2 linked regions of the Persicimonas caeni genome follow. The protein of the gene in region 2 binds, or shares a complex with, the protein of the main gene of each other region. Links are inferred from orthologs where the notes say so. Each region holds a gene or a part of one and is shown on either strand. Other genes may lie near its edges. The genes, in order: tsaE and tsaD.

Region 1 (11,269 bases), 4.8 Mb from region 2 along the record:
ATCCGTCAGGCCCACGTCGACGACGGGCGCTTCGACACGACCGTCAATCCTGGCGTCTACACGGTGACGTTCGTTCCTGACGAGAGCGACAAGTTGCCCAAAAAGACTTGGCGAAGACGAGAGTTCAACAGCAACACGGTGCTCTCGCTCTCCGTGCTCCCTTCGAGCGAGTATCTCGTGGTCGATGGTCGCCTATCGCGCGAGATTGTGTGGCCTGACGGCACGTCCGGAACAGATGAGTCGGTGAACAACGTGCGCGTGTATGCGCTGTCGACGTCCGGCGAATATAGCAGCACCGAAGTCATCCCAACGGCCAATGGCGAGTTTGACCTGCGCGTCGCCCCCGAGACCGGCACCTATGACCTCTACGTCGTTCCCGCCAGCTCGGAGTCGATGGTTCCCAGCGTTCGCTTCGACGCCGCATTCGACGCGTTGGCGACCAAATGTGTGACCAGCAGCACTCAAGGTGGCGGTGAGGTGTGCGCGTGGAGTGGAAGCCTCGGCGCCTACCCTGCCGAGCCCGCCACGGTCAGCGTCCAACTCGTAGCCCCGGACGGATTCAGCAGTGAGGACAACTGGCAGGGAACGAGCCTCGTCGTCCGCGGTCCGCTCGGACGCGGCAATTTCGCGCGCAGGTTCTCTGCAGACAACGAAGGCAAATTCGAGCTGACGCTCTTTCCCGCCGATTGGTCCTTCGACGAGCTCCGGCAATACACCCTCGAGGTCATCCCCCCGGCGCGCTCACCATTCGTGCGCAAGACCTTCGAGCTGACCGGCGCCATCGGCACGGACGTCACGCACCGCTTCGAGCTCGATCTCAAAGAGCGCGTGACGGGCTCGGTGCTCGATGCCGGGGGAAATCCCATGGCCTCGGCCGAACTCGAATTCCGCCTCGACTCCGACGCGTACTCCGAAGACGAGCACCTCGACGAACGCGCCATCACGGTGACGACCGATGAGGAGGGCCGCTTCGAGGCCTGGCTCGAACCGATGCGTTACGATGTGCACGTGGTGCCGCCAGAAAGCTCCGGCCAGCCGCGCACGATCGCCCAGGCCGACGTCTCTGCGCTCCGCACGGGTGAACCGCTGCAGATCGAGCTTCCCCGCCCGACCGTGCTCGTCGGCTCAGTCTTCGGCGCGGAAAGCTCTGACGGTGACGATATCGCCGGGGTCGGCGACGTGAGCGTAGAAGCCTACCGGGTCATCGACGGGCGTACCGTCATCCTGGGCAAGGCGCGGACAGATGCCGACGGACGCTTTCGAATGGTCGTCTCGTCAGAACTCTGAGCTCCCCCCGTTTTCGACACAATCTATTTCTCGAGCAGATCTTGGCGGGTCTCCGCCAACATGTCGTACAGCGTGGGATGGTCTTCCTGACAGCGCACCAGCCAAGCGCGGTACGGCTCGTCCCATTTGCCAGTGAGCGACTCTTGCTCGCCGGCCTGGACGAGTAGGCGCCGCGCCTCTTCCTTACAGTCGACGGTGCGCTGGTCGCGCGTGACGGGTCGACCGGTGACGGGATCCCAGATGCGGTCGTTGCTGATGCCCGAACCTACCCCGATGAGCATCGGGATGAAGATCAGAAGTCCACCTCCCATAAAGACAACGTAGCCCAACCGCCGCACGATTTTGGCGGTGCGCTCCTTGATCTCTTCACGGGTTGGCTCCGACATGGCTTACACGATGGAAGAAGTGTGGCGCCCCGCCGCTTTCATGGCGGGGCAGACATCGTTGCTCTGGGTGGGTCGGTTGTAGCGGATTGTGGGGCTTCGGTAAACCCACAGGCGTCACTCGGCTGCGCCCTCCCAGTTGCCCTCTTGGAGCTCGACGACGCCGGGCATCGACTCGATTTGCTCACGCGCGATGCGCCAGGCCATCTCGATGATCCAACTCATCGAGCGATCGTGGCGAAGCGCCTCTCGCTTGGTTTCGTTGACCAGATTTTCGGGGAAGTACAGGGTCAGCTTTTTCTTCGAAGCCATTGAGCGTCTCCAGAACCAACTACTATCGGTTTACAGCGGTGTTTCTAAGCGGTTGTCGTCGCGTGTCCTACACTGTACGACGACCACGGTCCTCACCTTACGTGAGCTGAGCCGACCGTCAAAAAATTAGTGGAAGCAATTGAGGCAAAGATGCTGGACGAACAACAGGCGCAAAAACTTAAACCGCTACTCGAAGAGTTGATGCGCGAGTGCGACTACGTCGAGCGCCGTCGGCACGACCCCGTCGAGTTTGCGTGGGAGTACAAGGAGCGCCTCGACCGTGAGCTGGTCGCGCTTTTGTCGAGTTGTCTGGCTTACGGTCGTGTCGAGCTGCTCAAAGCCGGTGTTAAAGTGATACTCGAACTCTTGGGGCCTCGCCCTACTCTGGCGGTCGACGAGATGGGGCCGGACGCGCTCGCCGGCGAGCTCGGTGAATTTGTGTATCGCATGACGAAGGGAGCCGACGTCGTCGATCTGCTGATCGCAATTCGGAAGGTTCAAAGCGAGTACGGCTCGCTGGAAGCAGCGTATGCGAGCGCGCCCGAAGATGACCATTTGTCGCGGGCGAGCTTTCTGGTGCAGAAGCTACGCGCCGCTCGCGTCCGCGATGAATTCGTGCGCGGTCTGCGCTACCTCTTGCCGGATCCGGCAGACGGGAGCACGTGCAAGCGGCTGCATCTCTTCTTTCGCTGGATGGGGCGCGGGCCCGATGGCATCGACTTGGGAACCTGGGAGGTGCTCGACCCCGCCGACCTGATCATGCCGCTCGACACGCACACCAGTCGACTCTGTCGCTACATCGGGCTATGCGATCGCAAGAGCACAGATCTTAAAGCAGCACTCGAAGTTACCGAGTCGCTCCGCATGATGGACGCCGACGACCCGCTCAAATACGACTTTGCGCTATGTCATTTGGGGATTTCGGGAAGCTGCATCCACAAGCGCTCCGAGGAGCATTGTCCGAGCTGCCCGATCGAGAGTGTTTGCACGCTGTGACTACCGAAGCGTGATCACCTGCACGTCGAACCACTTCACGCCCATGACGAAGTGAGCGCCCGTGAGGCCGAGCACGGTCGTGGCGACGAAGATGAGCAGAAAGAAGCAGGCCAGTTCGTACCAGCTTCGGCCTTTGGAGAGCACGGCGACCACCGCGAGAGTCGTGAAGAACGAGATCGCCAAGACCCAGAGCATCAGCAGCGGCTGCACCGTGGTGATGATGGTATAGGGTTCGAAACTACTGCTGTTCATGTCCGGCCTTCAGGTGTCCGTACTTGCGACCGATCGACTGCAAATTGAAGAAGTTGATCGTGAAGTGTGCCAGTATCGGGGCGAGCACGTTTCCAGTGTACAGGTACATCCAGCCAAAGCCAGCACCGAGTACGACCGCCATGGCCGTCCAGGGCCAGAACTTCTTGATGTCCGGGCCGACGTGCATCAGTCCGAAGATGAGGCTTGCTGCGATGAGACCCGCCCAGTCGGCCCAGGCGCCGCTGAAGACGGCCTCGGTAAGGATCTGCTGGAGGAATCCGCGAAAGAGCAATTCTTCGCCGACGCCGCTGGCGAGCGCAAAGATGAACGCGTCACCGGTGCTCAGAGGCCCGAGGGTGCGTCCGAACTCGCGCCCGAGTTCCCTGGCCCACTCGGCTTTACGGTCGAGCACGTTGCTCGCCAGAACGACGACGATGCCGACGGCGACGCCGAGCACGGCGTCGAAGTAGACCGATGTGTCGTTGGCGTCGTGCCACACGAGTAGGTTGATGTCGCCGAAGATGCTCGCCAGCACCCAGGCCAACACGCCCAAAAAGGCGTAGAACGCGACGACAAATCCTACCGTGATACTTTTGTTCATGGGTGCGGCTCGTTTCGGAGGTCAGTCGGCGGGCGTCTCGGAGTCTTCCTCGCCCAACAAAGCGTCAGCCTCACGTTCCAAGCTCGGCTTACGGATCTGACCGCGGAAGCGAATCGTGGCCTTCTCGACCGGATAGAGCCGCCAGTCGACATGAAAGCGTTCCTGCCGGTCCTGGCGGAAAAATTCGTAGAGCTGCAGCTTCAAGAACTCGAGGGCGAGTTCCAAGAACCGCTCCGGGCTGTCGAGCTTCTCGGCCTTTTGGTCGGCCGCCAAGATCGACGCCTCGAGATCGAGGCGAAACGACTCGTCGGCGGAGGTCACCGCGATGGTGCCGTACACGTAGTCCTCGGACTGCTCGGCGTCGAGCTCCAGGCTTTCGCCGGGTTTCAAGAACGCAGAGAAGCGGGCGGTGAGCGCCTGACGAATGAGCTGCTTTTGGCGCGGCGCGAGCAATTCGACCTCGCGCTCGCCCTGCGATGTGGTGTTCTTACTGCTGGTCATAGTCGTCGAGCTTGTAAACGCGTCATTGAACGAGATGTAATCACGGTGGACTCGGCTGTCACGCCGCAAGGAGTCTGTCAAGGGCAACGTCTGTCGAGGCGTGGGTGTTCCGAGGGGCCTCAAGAAGTGAGGCGTTCGGAGATATCGGCGGCCACGGTGTCGAAGCCCGGGGTCGCCCACAGGCGCGCGGTGCGCTGGGAGTCGACCCGCTCCATCTCGAGGATCAGTCCCTCGCGAGGCCACGCCTCGGGGATGCGGTCGAGCCACTCGACACAGGTGATGGCGAAACCCGATTCGGCGTAGTCCCAGTAGCCGATCGACTCGAGCTCGTCGTAGGTCTCGAGCCTGTACAGGTCGACGTGGACCACCGGCGGGTCGGTCTCGTACTCGTTGAGGAGTGTGTAGGTGGGGCTGGTCGCCTCGGCGTCGGGGGCCAGCGTGCGCACCAGCGACTGGACCAGCGTGGTCTTGCCGGCGCCCAGGTTGCCGATCAGCCCGACAAACGCGCCGGCGTCCAGGCTCTGGGCGAGCGCCCTGCCCAGCCGACGCGTGACTTCTTCGTCGCTCAGGTCGAGGACCAGAGCCGGACTTTCGGGCAGGCCGAACGCCTGCGGGTCAAATTGGGGAGCGTCCATGAGAATGGTCGACTAGCCGTGGTGGAAGCCGGGACGCGCGTCGGCGGGACGCGCCTCGTAGTCATCTTGGCGCACGCCGAAGAGGCGCTCGACGTCGATGAAGTAGCGCTCCTCCTCGGTGGTCACCGACACGTAGTCGGTCGTAAAGCTGATGCGGCGCACGCGGTTGACGGGCATCAACGAGTCGCCGGCCTGCAAAAGCAGCGTGACGCGTTTGCCGGTCGGGATGAGAAGATCGCCGCCTTCCTTTTCGGCGTCGAATTGCTCGACGAGAATTTCTTCGAGAACTTCTGGAGTCATTTTTTATCCTTTATAAATTTCGAGTCATTGTACGCGAAGCGGGAACGTGACGCCCTTGTTGCTCACAGCGCCATGCTCCGGGAACTTCATCGAGCGGAAGCGACGCTTGAGGCACTGGCCGACCGGGCGGTTCGAGTATTTGCCCTCGCGAATCTTCACGCCACCGGTGGTACCCGACGGACGGATGAAGAACTGCACGGTCACACCCTTGAAGGATCGGTTGCTCTTGAGCTCCTGCATGATGCAGCCGCGAAGCTGGCCGAAGTTCGACATGATGATCTGGTTGATCTCGTAGTCGCTCAGGTGCTTCGAGGAGCCGGACATGCTGCCCATGTCGACCTCGGTGACCCCGCTACCGCCCCCAGAGCCGCTTCGGCGCTTGCCTCCGCGCTTTTTGGAGCGGCGCTTGATCTTGCGCGCGATTTCTTCCTCGCTTGCTTCGGGGTTGAAGATACTTGCCATCAGGTCTTTGTCCACCGCGACGGTCTGAAAGTCTTTGGGCGGCGGCAAGAACTTGTAGTCCATCGAGGCGAAGGCCTTCTCCATCGGCAGTGGCTCGGGGTCCGGCAGATTGAGGTACCAGATCACCTGCACGACGAGGACGACGACGCCGACGGCGACGCCGATCATGAGGCCCACGGAGGCGCCCTTCTTGACCTTTCGCTCCAGCTCGGCGCGGGCCTCGGCTTCGCGGCGGCGGCGCTCTTCACGCTTGGGGATATACTCCTCGACCTCGGCGCGGAACTCGTCCATTTCGCCCAGATCGACGCGATCTTGGGTGACGCGGTCGAGGACCTGCGTGTACTCGTCGATGTCGTCGGCGTAGAGCTGGTCGAGAACTTGCTGCTTTGTGAAGGGACCGTAGTCGAGGCCGTCCTTTTGGACGAGATAGCGCTCTTCGCCGTCGCTGTCGGCTTCGTCGTCGCCAAAGCCGGGCAAGTCGATGTCGAACAGGTCGCTGTCCTCGTCGCCCACGGCGCTGGGGCTATCGTCTTCGACGGCCGGCTCGATCGGGAGGCATCCCTCGGGAGGCGGTCCGCCCAGGGTCTCACCGGCTTCGCGAGCGGCGTCTTCGAAGGTGTCGCGGAAGACCCGCACGCTAGCGGGCCGGTTGGCCGGCGACGAATCGATACACGAAGCGATCAGGTTGACCAGCGAAGGCGGGTATTTGCCCATGCCGTCGAGAGCCAAGTGTCGCGCGCGCTTGCGGTCGTTCGGCAGCCCATTTTCGCTCAACAATTCAGCGGCGATCATGCCGAGGCTGAACAGATCGGCCGACGGCTTCAGGTCGGTCGGGTTCTGCGCGGCTTCCGGAGCCACGTAGATGCTGTCGACAAAGGGGCCAGTGCCCTTTTGCTGGGCAAGATACTCTCCAGCGATGCGGTCGAAGGTCAGGTTGCCGACCTTCACCACGCCTTTGTGGCTCAGGTAGATGTTGTACGGGGTCAGCACGCCGTGGGTGGTGCGCTTGTGGACCTCTTCGAGGGCATCACAGGCGTGCGCCAAGATGGTGAAGACATCGCGCAGCGCCAGCGTATCGCCGGCTTCACGTCGCTGAGCGACCACGCGCGAGACGCTCGAGCCGCGCACGTACTCCATGGCAACGAACATCTCGTCTTTGCCCGTCTTGCCCATGCCCAAAATCTTGGTCAGATTTTGGTGGCGGATGGAGCTGGCGACCTTGATGCGCTCGCGGAGCTTTCCAAAGGCCTCATCCCCCGGATAGGGCATCGACAAGACCTTGATGACGACCTGGCTGTCCTTGCCCTTTTCGTCACACAGGTAACTGATGGCGCCATCGGAGCTTCCCAAGTAGCGCTGGACGACGAACGCGCCGCCGACGGTGTCGCCGGTGCGAAGCGTGGTCGGCTCGGCCGGCGCCTCGGTGGCGTTGCGCACGCCCGGCGCGCGTTTGCTCATCGCTGGGCTCGGCGGTGGACCGGGAGGGCCCGACGGGGGCCCTGACGGCGGCCCCCCCTGAGGACCGGCGGGCCGCTTGGATGGCGGGCCCGCAGCCTTTGACTGCGTGGGCTTGGGGACGACCGGCTGGTCAGCGCCTTTATTGTTCGAGTCACTCATGAGCTCTTCAGGTCCTACTGCTGCTCGCCTTGTTGCCGCCCAGCATCTTGCTGCTGGTCGTGCTGCTGCTGGTCGTGCAGGCTGCCGCCGTCTGCGTCTGTCTCTTCGTCAGCCGAGGGCTGCTCCGGCTTATCCGCCGCTTGCCCTTCCGGCTTTGGCTCTTGTGCATCTTTCGGAGCCGGCTCCGATGCCTTTTGCTCGAGCGGCAGGTCGACATACCAGCGGTCGCCGCCCCAGATCATAGTCGCCTCACCTTCGCGGCCGTCGTGATAAACAAGCTCGAGGGTCACTTTTTGACCCTTGTCAGGCTTGGTCTCGAGCGGCTCTGCCAGATCGATATCCTTGATGTCGTACGGGTTATCGACCCGCCCGACCACCAGCATGTCGGCCTTGGCGGGCATGTCCTGCGCGTCGAGTTTGCCCTCGAGTTCATCGAGCGGCTTCGTCAGCACCTGACGGTCTTCCGGCGTGATCGTCTCGAAGGCAGTTTCGTATTCTCCGCGGTACCAATCCATCAAGAAATTCTCGAAGGAGGCGGCCGGGCCGGGCTCGTCCCAGGTGCTCTCTTTCTCGCACCCGGAGCCCGCAACGCTCACCGCGAGGGCGAGCATCATCGCGAGGACAACAAACTCGTCTGGAAAAATGCGTCTAAGCACTTTGTAAGCCTACCCTTGCGTGAATAAGATCGTCAAGATAGCAGCCGGTGCGGCCGAGCGCAGCTACGCTCACAATTCTTCATCCGGATCGGGCACTTCCACCGTCTGGGGCAACTGCTCATCGATCTCGAGTCCCTCGGGCACGAAAGTCTCGTCGAGAGCATCGGCGAACTCCGACGCGCCGCCAAGTAGCGCATCGTCGAGCAACGCGTCGACGTTGGCCGAGATTCCGTCGACGGGCCACGCGTGGCCACTTCCCTTATCGACGTCCATAAACGCGAACCGGCCGCCGCGGGCTTCGCTGAGCCCACGAATCAAGCGTACGGCACGCTCACGCCGCGCGTGTGCGAGGTCGTCCACCCCGACGAGCTGATCCTCGCGAAGTTGCATGAGAATCGGCGCGCCCAGCTCGTCGTTCAACGACTGCGCGAGCCGCTCATAAACCTCGTGGGCAATGCGGCCCTGCTCGAGCAAAATCTCGAGAAGAAGCGCGTCGTCGTCGCCCGACAGATTCTCGATGTCATCGAGTACCCCTCCATTGAGGTAAAGCACGTAGTCGTCGTCGCCAACGGAAAGTTCGAGTCGGCCTCTCAACTGACGGTCGCGTACCGTATTCAAGAGTGCCTCCAGATCGAGCGAGCTCAGGTCACCGCTGAAGCCCCGGCTGCCAGGAATTCGCTCGACTTCGGCGGCGGCTGCGCTCAGCCCGTCGGTGAAGATCGCGCGCAGGACTCGTCGCATATGGTCGGCCCGATCTCGCGGGCGAGCGGCCAGGCCGATGCGGCCCCACGAATTCGCCAGCAACTTGGCGACGCTCTCGATTTGTCGCTCGAGCTGCGGCGGAAGTTGAGCCACCGAGCCGTGCGAGGAGGGAGCGTCGTCGACCGGCGGCTCGGGAAACGGGCCCTCCTCGGAGACCTCGTCGAGCACACTGTCGGGCGCCATCACCGCGGGCGCGTCGGGCATCGTTTGGCTCAACGTGGGGCTTCGAAGCTGCTCGGGCGCCTCGACGATCGGCTCTTCCCAATCGAACTCGTCTTCAGCAACACTCGCCCGCTCCACTTCGCCGATAAACGACCCTCCGGCCGCCAACTCTTCGTGGACGTCTTCCAGGTCCTCGACGTCGAGCACAATGCTGCTGGAGGTGTCGATCTCGAGAAACTCGGCGCCCTCCTCTGCGTTCAGGTCGTGGGTGTCCATGAGCGCAGCGTCGAACTCGTCTTGGTCGTCCTGTCCCTCGGATTTCGGAGGAGCGCTCAAGGCTCCTTTTTCGAGGCCGAGCTCCTCTTCGAGCTTTTCGGCGTCTTCGAGGGTCAACCGCTGCGTCTCCGGGGTCGAATCTTCGTGCAGCCCCGGATACGCGGAGTCCAAGCCGGAAGCTGGGGCGGCTTCGTTGAGCCCGAGCAGATTGCGACACTGGGCGATGAAGCTGCTCGGCGAGAACGGCCGCTCGAGCCAATTGTCCTGCGCGTGCGACTCTCGTGACGGGCGCAACCCGCATACGAGCACCGGACGGTCCTCGGCGGTGTAGCTCGTCTGCAGCAGTTCGACCTCCTCGAGGCCGCTGTCGACGTCGACGATCAACAAATCGGCGAGCTCTTCATCGGCCTCCCCCATGACTTCAAAGCCCGATTCTTCGAGGGCTTCGGCCATCAAACGCCGGACGGTGGCGTTGCCCTCCCTCAGCTGGATTCGATGCGCTGTCGTCTCACTCATCGGTGCACTCTCCGAACAAAGAAACGGCCGACACGTACACTCGTGCCGGCCGTTTCTACTGTGTCACAATCGCGGCGATTAGGCTACTTCTGAGCCACGGCAGCCACGTTGTTCTCAAGCCACGCTCGCAGAAGCTTCATGCGGTAGTGGTCGAGCTTGTAAGCTCCGCCCTTGTCCTTCTCGTCTTCGAGAAGTTTGTCGATGGTGTCGACCATACTCTTGGTCGGCACGCGGTAGGCGGCGAAGGTGAGCACTTCACGCACTTCGAGGTTGTCGTGGGCCAGATTCTTGGCGACGACCGGGCCTGCTGCCTGTGGCGGCAGACGGCTCAGCTCGTAGGCGGCCTTCTTGGCGACGACTTTGTCCTTGCTGGCGAGCAGCTTACCGAAGCAGTCGGCCTGGTCGGCGGGCTTGCCCTTGGCCAAGCACTTGCCGCCCTCCTTGATGGCCGGGATGAAGCTCTCGTACTTCTTCTTGAGCTCCTTCTCCTTGGTGTTCTTGATCAGCGCCACGAGCCCGTCGAGGCCGTCGGCGTCGGTCAGGTAGGCGTAGGCCTGTGCCATCATCCAATTGAACTGGTAACGGTCCGTGATCGGCATCTCGCGCGGGGTGCCCTGCACCTGAACGGCGAGCTTCTCGAGGTCGGTGATCACGCCCTTTTCGGCCATCTCGAGCAGCGCGTCGGTGCCCGCGCGGTCACCCAGGCGGACCAGCGAGAACGCGGCGTCCTGGCGCAGCTGCAGCTCGACCTGGTAGTCGGTGATCTCGTCCCACTCTTCTTCGATCTTCTCCTTCTTGACGATGCCGGCGAGCACCTCGGTGGCTTTCTTGTCGCCGATATCGCCCAGGCCGTTGATGATCTCGCTGGTGGCCTGCGCCTCGGTCACGCGCCACTGGATGGCGTGCTGACCGGAGAGCTGCTCGGGGGCTTCCTTGGTCGAGTTGAGGTCGGCCAAAAACGGCTCGACGGCCTTGGAGGTCTTCAGCCCGCCCAAACGCACCGCGGCGACCGCCTTGGTGCGGTTGGCCGGGAACGAGAAGTTCGGCGGCTTGTTGTACTTGAGGAGCAGGTCTTGGACCTCCTTGTTCTCCCCTTTGAAGGTCTGAATCAGCAGCGGGACAGCCGGGCTGCCCAGCTGTTGGACGGCCAAGCCGCACTCTTTGGAGACGTTCTGGCCCTTCATGTTGCCCAAGAACAGGCCCTTGACGAGCGCTTGCTTGGCCGGCTCGTCGATGGACTGCGGGGTCTTCTGGGCGATCTCACCCATGACCTCGCAGCTGTAGGCGTGCAGCGCGATCGGGTAGTTGTCGACGTCGAGGTTGAGCGTCTCGGTCAACAGGCCGACCATCTGCGGGTCGGGCATGTGCGCGAACGCCTGCAGAAGTCCCTGCTTGAGCTCGTTGTCGTCGCTCGACTTGTAGAGCGCGATCATGTCCGGGATCGCCTCTTTGACACCGGCTTCGCCGAGCGCCGAAGCGGCAGCCGACGCGTAGCCGGTTGCGTTCTCCTGCACCTCTTTCATGTAGGCGTCTTTGGCCTCGGGCACACGA
Region 2 (11,238 bases):
TACTTGCCGGTGTTGCCCTCGCCTTCGGCCTCGGCGCCGGTGTTCAGCGGGGCATTACCGTTGATGATCATGCCGCCCCACATGCCACGCTGGCGGGTGCCTTCGTCGGCAGCCGGGGTGAAGACGATGGGGGCGTCCTTGGTGCCCTCGGCCATGATCTTCGAGTTGCGGCGGATCGTCAGGAAGGTCGTCTCGGAGGTGGCCGGGTCGGCGAAGACGGTCACGCCGGGCTCGATGGTCAGCACGGTCTCTTCGGCGTCGTCACCGACGAAGACCGGCCCTTGGAGTTGATAGATGGTGCCGTCGTTGGCCAGCGTGAGATCTTCGGTGATCCCGCCGGTGATATTGCACAGCGTGCCAGAGTCGACTTCCGAGCAATCGACGTTCGGATGGTCGAGGCCTTGGCCGTTATTCGAGCCGCCGTTGTTGGTGGTTTCGTTGTTGCCGGCGTCGTCGCCGCAAGCAGCGGCGCCCAGTGAGCCGGCAAGCATGGTAGCGAGCGACAGAGCGATAAACTTCGTGTTCACATTCCAATTCATCTTGGCTTTCCCCGAATGGAAAAGAGACCAGACTGCGAATGCTCCCGGCGGGCCTATCCCGACGAAAACAGGACACAAACGGGCAATGGGCGCCCGTCCAGTTCGGGGTGCACAATGTCATCGATGGATGGAATTGAAGTGGCGTGTTTGTGACGATTTACTCGCCACAATGTAACGACCGTGTGACACCTCCCCGGTCGGGGGAGGAGTTACTTGGCCAAAAAGCGGCTCACCACGTCGTAGAGCACGCGTTGTCCCCACACGAATCCGTCGACGGGCACGCGCTCGTCGACGCCGTGAAAGAGGTCGCTGAAGACGAGATCGCTGTCAGGATCGAGCTTGAGCGGGGCGAATCCGTAACAGCGCATGCCCAGGCGGCTGAAGAAGCGCGCGTCGGTGTGGCCCGGGATCATGTAGGGGGCGGGAATGGCGTCCGGGGCGTGCACCGCGAGGGTGTCGGTGATCGTGTCGAGCAAGGGACTGCCGATGGGGTTGGCCTGCACGGCGGGCGCCTCGGAGACGACCTCGATGTCGATGGCGGGATCGTCGATGCAGCGCTCGACCTCGCGTTTGAGGTCTTGGCCGTTGAAGTGCGGCAGGGTGCGGCCGTCGAGATCGCAGCTGGCCTCGCCGGGGATGACGTTTCGGTTGGAGCCGGCGTGCATTACCGTGGGCGAGACGGTGTTGTGCAGCAGGGCGTTGAAGTTTCGAGAGATCGACGGATCGGGCAAGATTTTGTCGAGCACCGGCCCGGAGAGCCGGCTGTTGAGCAGGCTCTTGAGCCCCATGCTCGCCGGCAGCGGCTGGGTGTCGGCGAGCTTGCGGATGAAGTCCTCCATGACCGGCGACAGGTGGTAGGGAAGCCGGTTTTTGCCGAGGGTTTCGATCGCCGAGGCCAACTGGACGAGCGCGTTGTCGGGCCGCGGGATGGAGCCGTGGCCGGAGGGGCCACGCGCGGTCATGCGCAGGTGCACCGAGCCCTTCTCGGCGACCATGATCGGGATATAGCTCTGCGGCCCGATATTGAGCCAAAACCCTCCGACTTCGCCGAGCATGAACTCGGCGTTGACCCGCGAGGGGTGATTGTCGACCAAGAACTTCGAGCCGTGCCCGCAGCCGGCCTCCTCGTCGGCGACCGCCGCCACGATCAAGTCACGCTTGCGCTCGCGGCCCGAGCGGGCCATCAGCTTGGCCACCATCGTGCTCATGGCGACCATATTCTTCATGTCCACCGCCCCACGGCCCCAGATATGGCCGTCCTCTTCGGCCCCCGAAAAGGGTGGGTGGGTCCAACGAGCCGCCTGGGCCGGGACCACGTCGGTGTGGCCGGCGAGCAAAAGCGGCCCGCCAGTGGGGGTGTCGACCGTGGCCGGCAAGCGCACCACCAAGTTCGCTCGCCCCGGCGCGCTCTCGACGATCCAAGGGTCGAGGCCGTCTTCCGACAGCGCCTCGGCCAGGTACTCGGCGGCGCGATTCTCGTTGCCGGGCGGGTTGGTGGTGTCGAGGCGCAGAAGCCCCTTGAAGAGTTCGACCGCTTCGCGGCCTGTTTCGTCCCAGTCGATTCCGTGCGGGTCGAGCGGCATCGTTCCTCTCAGCGAAAGACCATCACGATCACGTCGTAGATCGCATGCGTGTAAACCGCGACCGCAAACCCTCGCAGGTAAAAGATCACCGCCAACAGCACGCCGGCGAAGAATCTGTACGTAAACGAGCCGAGTTCAAATGGATCGCCCAGAGATCCGATATAGTGGACCGCGCTAAACAACAGGCTCGAGACCAATACGGCAGTGGTCGCAGCCAGCCACGCCGGCCATTTGACCCACTTGACCCCGGCGTAAAACATGCCGCCCATCAAGAAGAGGCGGAAGACGAGCTCCTCGTACAGCCCGGCGCCGATGCTCAACACCAGGCTGTCGAAGACGCCGTACTCGACCGCGCCGGCGCCCGACGCCAGCAGCACGTCGAGGCCCAGCCCCCGCATCATGCCGATGACGGCGGCGCCGAAGAAAAACGCGTACACCGTGCTCTCGGCGATGACCTTGGGCCACAGCTTCGGGTTGAACTCGCCCTTTTTGCGCAGCCAGATCAGCGACAGGCCGAAGGCGATCAGTATCCCCAAGTTGATCAGGAAGTAGTTCCAGAAGTTATGGCCGGCCAGGGCCATCAGCACGTCGGTCACGAAGTCGACGCCGTTACGCACCCCACCGGTGGCCAGCAGCCCGAGCTGGTAGAGCACAAAGAGCGGGAAGACCAAGATGACGCTGGTGGGCAGGTCGCGGGTCTTATCCAAGTAGGTTTTGACGGCCTCTTTCATCTTCATGTCTCCAGCTTGGGACGTTCCTCGATGTATAACAGGCGCACACTTTTAAAATATTCACGACGGGAACTTTCTTTCGCAAATGGATGTAGCCTGCTACAACTTGGCCCACGGGGCCAGTCAAGCAGTTGGATTTCTTGATCTTGGCCGACCAATCGTGGATCATTTCTTCGCGGAAAAGCGCTTATGGTTCCCAGCTTGACCGAGATCATCCTGCTGATCGTCATCGTGATCTGTATTTTCGGACTCGGAAAGCTCGGTGACATCAGCGAAGCGCTCGGCGAGATGCGCGCCAAACGAGCACGCAGCCTTCCCGGGCCCGATGCCGTCGACATCACCCCCGAGCACCAACGCCGTGCGTCGACGGACGCTGCCGAGCCCAAGCCGGGCACGCGCAAGCCTCCGGTCGATGAAGCGATGATCGACGAAGACGAAGATAACAAGCCAAAAGCTAACGACTCTGAAGCCTGAACGCGCAGTACGAGGATTTCATGCTGGTCGACCTCATCGCTCCCATCGCCAACATGCCCATGTTGGCCGAAGCCGCCATCACCTGGACGCCGTCCACATTCTATATCGCAGCGGCCATCGTGCACGTGTTCGTCTATCTGATCGGCTTCAAAGTGCTGCAGACCGACCCCGAGCACAATACGTTCGTGGGCGCGGTGATCGCGGCGGTGGTATCCAACTTCGCCACGTTCGTGCTGCGCGACTTCGGCCTGTTCGGCATTTTGGGCGCCGGCGCGCTGCACTTTGTGATGCTGGTGGCCATCACCAGCGGTGAAGCGGTCAAGTCGCTGGTCGTCTTCCTGATCTCGATGGCGGCGTATGCCGGCCTGGGCACCTTCATCACCCAGCGCACCCCGCTGCGCGCCGAGAATATCGGTGGCATCCCCATGGTCATCATGACCGGCGGGCTCGAAGCCGAGCCGATCACCGAGGAAGAAGCCAACAAGATGTCCGCGCCTGCCGAAGACAAGACCCAATAAGTCGAACCCCGGTAAGCCCAGACTCGGCAAACCAAGATCCGGGAAGCTCGGTTACAGTTCTAGATCGGCGATGAGCGCGTCGACGTCTCGCTTGATGGCGTCAAAGTCGACGCCGTCGTCGAAGATGACGATCAGGAAGTCTTTGCCCGCGCCGACCAGGTAGACGTTTTCTTTGGCGTCGAGGCCGGTGGCGACCATCGGCTCGGTCGCGCCGGCGGTGGCCTTGAGCGCGCGAGCTCGGCCGACGCGCGCTCGCACCGAGCCGGCGCGATCGACCACGAGCGCCGCCTTGATTTGAGCATGCTCTTCGAGCGCACCCATCATTTGATTGCGTTTGGCATCCTCTCCGAGCAAAATACTCCTCCTCAAACAACTGCGAGACCAATCGACCCGCTCGACACCGACCGACGGGTGCAAGCGGTGGATGCTACCGGTGAGTACGCGCCTTGGTGCGCTTGCTGACGCCCAGCGGCATGCTCCCGCGCGCTTTGAGCCCGTGGCTGGTAAAGCCCGGCGCGTCGAGCTGCTGCAGGTAGAACTCGGCCACGGCGCCCAGCATAGCCGCATTGTCCGTACAAAGCGACGCCGGCGCAATGAAGATGTCGACGTCGGCCTCGTCCCCGGCCGCGCGCATGGCCTGGCGCAGGCGGCTGTTACAGGCCACGCCGCCCGACAGCACCACTCGCCCGATATCGTTCTGGTGGGCCGCCGTCATCACCTTCATGACGAGCACGTCGACGACCGCCTCTTGGAAGGAGGCGCACAGGTCGTTGAGCGCCTGGCCTTCGGGGATGCCGTGCTCCTCGAGATGCTGGAGCACCGCGGTTTTGAGCCCGGAGAACGAAAAATCGAGGTTCTTGCGCGTCCACATCGGCCGCGGGAAGTCGATCGCGGCCGGGTCGCCCGTCTTGGCGAGTCGGTCGATCTCGACGCCGCCCGGATAGGGCAGCCCGAGCATCTTGGCGACCTTGTCGAAGGCCTCGCCGGCCGCGTCGTCGCGCGTGCGGCCCAGCAACGTGTAATCGCCCAGCTCGTGGACGATGTAGATGTCGGAGTGGCCGCCGCTGGCGATGAGGCCCACGTAGGGAAACTCGGGGGTGCCGACCTCGTCGAGGTCCAACAAGACCGTGGTCAGGTGGCCCTCGAGGTGGTTCAGGCCTACACATGGCCGGTCTTTGGCGAAGGCGAGCCCTTTGGCGGTCTCGACGCCGACGAGCAGGCTGCCGACCAGCCCCGGACCGGCGGTCACCGCGAAGCCCTCGATGTCGTCGAGAGTCTTCTGGGCGCGCTCGAGCGCCTGATCGATGACCGGGTGGATGTCACGAATATGATTGCGGGAGGCGAGCTCGGGCACCACGCCGCCGTAGCGGGCGTGCACCGGGATCTGGCTGGCGACCGCGTTGGACAGGATCTTCTTCCCGTCCTCGATGATCGCCGCCGAGGTCTCGTCGCAGCTCGACTCGAGGGTCAAGACCAGCATGGATTACTCTCTCAGAGCCGTTCGAGAATCGAGCGAACCTCGTCGGCGCGCTTGCCGGACGGCTGTAGATTCAGAAACTTCTTGTAGGCGCCCTTGGCTTTGCCGATGTCGCCGCTGAGCTGATAGGCGGTGGCCAGGTCGAGGTACATACTCGCCTTGCGGTAGCCGAGGCGGTCGGCGCGCGACAGTTGCTTGATCGCTTCGCCGTTGCGTCCGGCCCCCAGCGCGGCTTGGCCGTGCAGGTAGGCGGTCTTGCCGTGGCCGGGCTTCTCCTTGCTCAACTTGCGAAGCGCGTCGAGCGCTTGGCTGTTGCGGCCGCGATTGACCAGGCGCTGAGCGCTGGCCAGACGGTCGTCGAAGCTGTTGCCGCTCGCCTTGGGCTTCTGGGGCGCGGGCTTTTTGGCGGGCTCGGTCTTGGGCGGCTTGTTTTGCACCGCCGGCTTGGTTGCACCGGCAGCCGGCTGGTCGCCCTGGCCGGCGTTGGCCACGGGCTGCTGATTGGCAGTGGCCGGGTCGACCCCGGCGACGGCCACGGCAGTCTGCGTGGCGGTGGTCTGGACGTCGGCGCCGTAGACGCCGGCTTCCATCTGCGCCTGCGCCTCGCTCAAGCCTTCGGGCTCGGGCGTCTCTTCAGCCGGCTTTTCGGCCACCTCTTCTTTGGCCGGCTCCACCGGCGCTTCGACGGCCGGCTCCGGAGTCTCCTCTTTGGCAGGCTCTTCGTCGGAGGCGGCAACTTTGTCGCCTTCGGCGTTCTCGGGCGTCTGGTTGTCGCCGGTGGCCACGGCGATGACAACCGCGGTCAACGTCGCCAGAACGGCGACGGCGACAAAATACACCCAACGATTGCTCGTCTGAGGGACGTCCTCGAACTCCCAATCGTAATCACCCTCTTCACCGTCGGAGAAAAAGGCGTCCTCGTGCGACTTGTCGGCGAGAGACTCCTGGAAGAAGTCATCTTCTTCGTCAGCAGTCGCCTCTTCTTTCTCGGCCTCTACTTTCTTCTCGGCCTCTTCGGTTGCTTCCTCGTCGGCCTCTTCTTCCTTCTCGGCCTCTTCTTCCTTCTCGGCCTCTTCTTCCTTCTCGGCCTCTTCTTCCTTCTCGGCCTCTTCGGTTGCTTCCTCGTCGGCCTCTTCTTCCTTCTCGGCCTCTTCTTCCTTCTCGGCCTCTTCGGTTGCTTCCTCGTCGGCCTCTTCTTCCTTCTCGGCCTCTTCTTCCTTCTCGGCCTCTTCGGCCTCCGGTTCCTCTTCGGACGCTTCGTCAGCAGCCTCTTCTTGCTTGTCGGCCTCTCCAGCCTCCGGCTCTCCAGCCTCCGGCTCTTCGGCTTCCGGCTCTTCGGCTTCCGGCTCTTCTTGCTTCTCGGCCTCCCCAGCCTCCGGCGCGGCTTCGGCAGCCTTGCTTCCCGGAGATTGCGACAGGTCGTATTCGGCCTTGACGACTTGACCGTCGGCGGCCGACCGCTCGACCTTGGCGGGCGCCTCTGCCGGGGTGACGTCGACGGCGGGAATCTCGTCGGCGGACTCCTCTTCCTCGTCGATCGGCTCGGTGACCTCGTCGGCCATCCGGCCCGGCTTTTCGATCGGCTCGACGATCTCTTCTTCGTCGTCGACGGCCGAAATCTCCTCGGTCACCCGGTCCGAGCGATCGATGTCGAGGTCTTCTTCCGCCGGCGCATCGTCTTGCTCCGCCGTCCCCTCTTGTTCGGCCGCTTCCTCCGGCTCTTCCTGTTCGGCCGCTTCCTCTTGCTCGGCCGCTTCCTCTTGCTCGACCGCCTCTTTTGGCTCGGCCGACTCTTTCGGCTCGACGGCCTCCTCGGCACTTGCCGACTGTTCGACCACGTCGCCTTCGTCGTCGGCCTTGGGAAGTTCGTCGGGGTCGATGGCCGCAAACGGCGCGCTCTCGCGCACACTTCGCGACGCCTCGCGCTTGACCGACGCCGCCTCCTCGACCGACGCGGCACGCCGCTCGGCACTGCTACGAGGCTCTTCTTGCTGGGCCTGTTGGGCGGCCTCGGGCTCCGGCTCCGCCTGAGTGGCATCGACAGCCTCGTCGGCCTGCTCGGCCGACTCTTCCGGCTCTTGGAGTTCTTCGTCCTCTTCGTCTTGGAACAACCGCGCGACCTGGATTCCCGGGGAGGTCTGGTCGGCGGGCGAGCGCTTGGGGAAATCGTCCTCGGCGCTCACGTCTCCGTTGGGCGTGGCGATCGGCGTCGGCTGACGGGTGCGGTGTGCCGTCTGGCTCTCTGCAGGGGGAGTCTCTTCGTCGCGAGCCACCCTCTCGATCGGCGCGGTGGTGCGCCGCTCGGCAGCCTCGTCACCTTCGAGCTTGTCCGCCTTTGCCTCATCGGACTTGGCGGCCTCGTCACGTGGGACAGCCTGCAGCTGTTGGATCGTCGCCTCGAAGCGCCCGCTCTGGCGCAGAAGTTGGCGCGCCTCCTCTTCACGTCGGCGCACCTCGCGCTCCTCGAGCTCGTTGAGCGCGCTGTCGGCGTCGAGTTGCTGAGGGCTTTCTGCGACGGCCCGCTCGTCTGCAGCCGGCTGCTCGACGATCGGCTCTTCGGCCCGCGGCTGCTCGAGGGTTCTGCGCGCACGTTCGTCGGAGTCGTCTGCGGCATCCCAATGCACCTTCCAGTGCCCGCCGCCCTCGGCACCGGAGCTCGATGCCGCCTCGGGAGTCTCGGTGGTTTGATCGCCCAGCGGGCTGATCTCGACCGACGAGTCGACCTGCGTAAACGGGGTCGGCACGTCCTCGTCGTCCTCCGCTCCGGCAAGCCACGCCTCCAGGTTGGAGGTCTTCTGCGAGTCGGTCGCCTCGCTCGACGACTTCTCGTAGAGCACATCTTCGCTCAAAAGCCGGCGAATGATCTGCAAGGTGGTGATATCGTCGAAGGGACTGTCATCGACGACCTCGCGCAGCGAGCGCACCCCGTCGAAGAGACGCACCACGCGTCCGGCCGGCTCGGGCAATTCGGCGAGCAGATTGGGCAGACGCTGGTAGTCGGCCTCGAAGACCCGCCCCAGCGAAGGCAGCACAGCCACCAGCTCGTTCCACTGGTCGAGGCGCTGGATTCCCTCGATCAGAAGCTCGCTCGAGTTCTTCTCGATATGATCGGCGCGACGCACGTTCTCGTGGTACTCGACGCGGAAGTCGCCGTCGGGCCACAGCATCAGCCGGTACAGGGCCTCTTCACCCTGCAGCTTGCCGCACATCGCGTCGAGGATATTGCCCTCACGAAAGTGCACGGCGGCTCGGCGCCCGTTTCGGTTGATCTGGATCGACCCCGATCGAAGCTCCTGCTCGATGGTCTGCAAGAGGTCGATCATGGTCACGTCGGCCAGGTCGCCCTCGAACTCCTCGGCTTCGCCGCCGCTGAGCCGCTGCTGGGCGCGCTTTTGCAAGAGCACCTCGACCCGGCTGGTCACCTCTTTGATGTAGATCGGTTTGGTCAAATACTCGTCGGCGCCCAACTCGAAGCCGCGCATCTTCTCGGGAAGCGAGCGCTGCTCGGTCAGGAAGACGAACGGGATATTCGTCCAGTGCGGGTGCTCTTTGACTTCGGCACAGAAGTCGAAGCCGTCCCCGTCGGGCAACTCGGTGTCGCTGATGATCAGATCGGGCTCGTGGGTGCCGATGGCACTCCGCGCCTTCTCGATCGAGTCGACGATCAGTACTCGATAGCCCGCTTTCTTGAAGCTGACCTCGAGGACTTTCTGACTCTTCGTATCCGCGTCAACTACCAGGATGGTCTCGTTCGCCACGCCCGCTCCTCCGGAGGGTTTTCCGCACTGCGCGCCAGCCCCAAAATGAGGTGGCCGACACGATCGGTAGGATCCTTACACGTCCTAGAAAACAAGCAAGAATCCTGCCGACGATCTGGTACCGCAGCGAATCTTAAATGGTTGAGGAGTCATTCACAAGGAAGGTCCGCAACGGCAAAAGAGCAAAAGAGCAAAAAAGCAAAAAGCTAGAGAGCAAAAGAGCAAAAAGCTAGAGAGCAAAAGAGCAAAACAACTCGTGCCCAAGGGCAGCTCGAGGAGCGTTACTTTTTTGCTCTTTTACTTTTTCACTCTTTTGCTCGCGCGAAGCGCGCTTTCACTCGCGCGTCAGCACGCCGAAATGCTCGGCGTACTGCTCGAGCGCCTCGACCGGGGCGCGGAAGGTCGCCGGCGAGTCGGGGTTGAAGACCACTCCGCGCACCTGTTCGCGCACGTCGAGGATTTGCTCCATCGAGTCGCGCGGGTCGAGCACCATCAAGAAGACCTCGCCCGACGCCTCGGCGCGGCCGGTGGTGCGCGCGAAGTCCTTGAGCCGGCGCACGTTGGTAAACGCCACTAGCCACGGCTCGTCGTCGACGAGCATCACCGTGGGGCGGTTGGGCCCCTGGCGGTTTTCGGCGGGCAAAAAGTACCAGCCCTTGAGCAAGAACATCGCCTGCCACAGGGCTTGAATGTTCTCGGTCGTCGGGTCCGCCTTGGCGCGGGCGACGTAGTCTCGGATTTCTGAGGCCATGGTTGGTTTCCTGTAATTCTCTGCTTTCTGGCGCCCCCCATCCGACTCGCGCTGTAACGCGCGCGAGCCACCTTCCCCGAGGTGAAGGGCTGCCCAAGCAAGCCTGAACCAAGTAGCTATTCGCGGGGTAATCCCTTCCCCAGGGGGAAGGTGCCGAGCGTGTCGTTTAACGCGAGGCGGATGGGGGGCGCCGAGAAGCTTTGCTGTCCGAAACGCCCTGCCTCCTAGACGCCGACCACAATCAAATACGCCCAATTGACCAACGGCACCACGATCAGCGAGATCTTGAAGATCTTACTCTCCGTCGCATTCAGGTGGATCTTCGTCCGCTTGTCGCGCACGAACAGCCCGAAGCTCACCAAGCCCCACAGCGCCAGCGCCGCATATACCGCCATCATCATCGGCTGCAGGCTGATCGCGCCGGCCAAGTCGCCGTACAGCAGGCGAATCGTGGCGCGCGTCGCCCCGCAGCTCAAGCACGGCAGGCCCACCGTCGCCTTGAGCGCGCACGTCCCCAGGTTGCCCCACGGCTGCTGGACCATCCAGCCGCCCAGCGGCAGGGCAAAGAGCGGGAGCATCAAGAATGCCCCCAGCGGGATATGCCCCGGGTTGCGCTGTTCGACGGCGAGTTTCATGCCAGATAGCGTCCCTTCATCAGAAAGACGATGATGATGAAGCACAAGCCGACGATGCCGTGGATGGCCATGAACAGCTTGCGCTTGCCGTCGCCCTTGTTGTGGAAGCGACGCATGCGCTGGTGGAAGAATTGGTCGGCGACGATGAGGATGAACACCAGCATGAGCTTGACGTGGAAGGTACTGCCCCACACGCCCTCGTCGACGCTCAGGTAGATCTTCGGGTTCAGGAACAGCGCGTACAGGCCGGTCGCGAGGGTCAAAAAGAACCCCGGCAACACGCCCATATAGTACGACTTCGACTCGTAGACCTTCAGGTCCTCGTCGACTCCGGTTTCACGGCTTACGTGCGTGCCGACGTGACGGGTCAGCATAAACAGGCCGCCCATCCAAAGAATGATTCCGATAATGTGCAGCGACGCCATCCATCCAGGCATAATCGATCTCCTCGTTACCAAACTCTCAACAGCATTCCAGCGATCTCTTCTGCGGTCAGCCGCCCCGCTTCACCGGGGGTGATACCCGTACAGACCGCCCGACGCAACACCGCCGAGACGGCAACGCCGCGGCCGTAGACCTCATCGCCGGGGGTGGTGATCTTCGACAAGAAGAGGTCCACGTCGGTCTGGTCGATCTCGTAGGTCAACTGGGCGACTCCGAAAGTGCGTTCGATCGCTTCGACGACCCCGGAGCGAGAAACGTAGGCTTCTGCCCACGCATTTCCACCTTCGAGCAGCGCGCGGATATCCTCGGGCAGCCAGGTTTGCCATCG

Evidence for each region.
Region 1: the proteins of tsaD (region 2) and tsaE are in contact, whole or in part, in a crystal structure (PDB 6N9A), measured with the Thermotoga maritima proteins. The link is inferred for Persicimonas caeni from one-to-one orthologs. Residues at the interface, in WP_004082750.1 of Thermotoga maritima: Cys10, Asp11, Arg49, His50, Leu82, Gly84, Gly135, Gly136, Glu154, Thr155, Leu156, Asp157, Asp158, Ser159, Glu162, Asp165, Lys166, Arg169, Leu170, Tyr175, Lys213, Thr214, Leu217, Tyr218, Gln221, Arg222, Asn324; in WP_004082108.1 of Thermotoga maritima: Leu37, Gly38, Lys46, Lys57, Val59, Lys60, Ser61, Thr63, Phe64, Thr65, Leu66, Met67, Val69, Pro71, Tyr82, Arg83, Leu84, Asp86, Asp88, Phe89, Asp93, Ile128, Asp130, Glu131, Arg134.

What each region holds. Positions count from the first base shown.
Region 1 is NZ_CP041186.1:7,739,109-7,750,377, forward strand. The notes cover bases 3,210-6,195. They hold tsaE (tRNA (adenosine(37)-N6)-threonylcarbamoyltransferase complex ATPase subunit type 1 TsaE), read right to left. Parts: upstream 4,968-6,195; coding sequence 4,452-4,967; downstream 3,210-4,451. Other genes in these bases: FIV42_RS28785 (hypothetical protein), read right to left, coding at 3,210-3,230; FIV42_RS28790 (CPBP family intramembrane glutamic endopeptidase), read right to left, coding at 3,217-3,831; FIV42_RS28795 (hypothetical protein), read right to left, coding at 3,853-4,332; FIV42_RS28805 (hypothetical protein), read right to left, coding at 4,980-5,267; FIV42_RS28810 (protein kinase domain-containing protein), read right to left, coding at 5,292-6,195. Outside these bases: FIV42_RS28765 (hypothetical protein), read left to right, coding at 1-1,287; FIV42_RS28770 (hypothetical protein), read right to left, coding at 1,311-1,673; FIV42_RS28775 (TIGR04563 family protein), read right to left, coding at 1,788-1,982; FIV42_RS28780 (TIGR02757 family protein), read left to right, coding at 2,133-2,978; more of FIV42_RS28785, read right to left, coding at 2,979-3,209; more of FIV42_RS28810, read right to left, coding at 6,196-7,187; FIV42_RS28815 (nuclear transport factor 2 family protein), read right to left, coding at 7,361-7,960; FIV42_RS28820 (DUF4388 domain-containing protein), read right to left, coding at 8,072-9,718; FIV42_RS28825 (HEAT repeat domain-containing protein), read right to left, coding at 9,802-11,269. UniProt on the Escherichia coli protein: Required for the formation of a threonylcarbamoyl group on adenosine at position 37 (t(6)A37) in tRNAs that read codons beginning with adenine.
Region 2 is NZ_CP041186.1:2,919,280-2,930,517, forward strand. Bases 3,300-6,254 are described here. They hold tsaD (tRNA (adenosine(37)-N6)-threonylcarbamoyltransferase complex transferase subunit TsaD), read right to left. Parts: upstream 5,326-6,254; coding sequence 4,273-5,325; downstream 3,300-4,272. Other genes in these bases: FIV42_RS10745 (twin-arginine translocase TatA/TatE family subunit), read left to right, coding at 3,300-3,327; FIV42_RS10750 (hypothetical protein), read left to right, coding at 3,348-3,845; FIV42_RS10755 (hypothetical protein), read right to left, coding at 3,897-4,199; FIV42_RS10765 (response regulator), read right to left, coding at 5,337-6,254. Also shown: FIV42_RS10730 (hypothetical protein), read right to left, coding at 1-539; FIV42_RS10735 (M20/M25/M40 family metallo-hydrolase), read right to left, coding at 749-2,122; FIV42_RS10740 (CPBP family intramembrane glutamic endopeptidase), read right to left, coding at 2,131-2,853; more of FIV42_RS10745, read left to right, coding at 3,043-3,299; more of FIV42_RS10765, read right to left, coding at 6,255-9,080; FIV42_RS10770 (SseB family protein), read right to left, coding at 9,415-9,831; FIV42_RS10775 (DUF2752 domain-containing protein), read right to left, coding at 10,056-10,466; FIV42_RS10780 (CopD family protein), read right to left, coding at 10,463-10,903; FIV42_RS10785 (hypothetical protein), read right to left, coding at 10,918-11,238.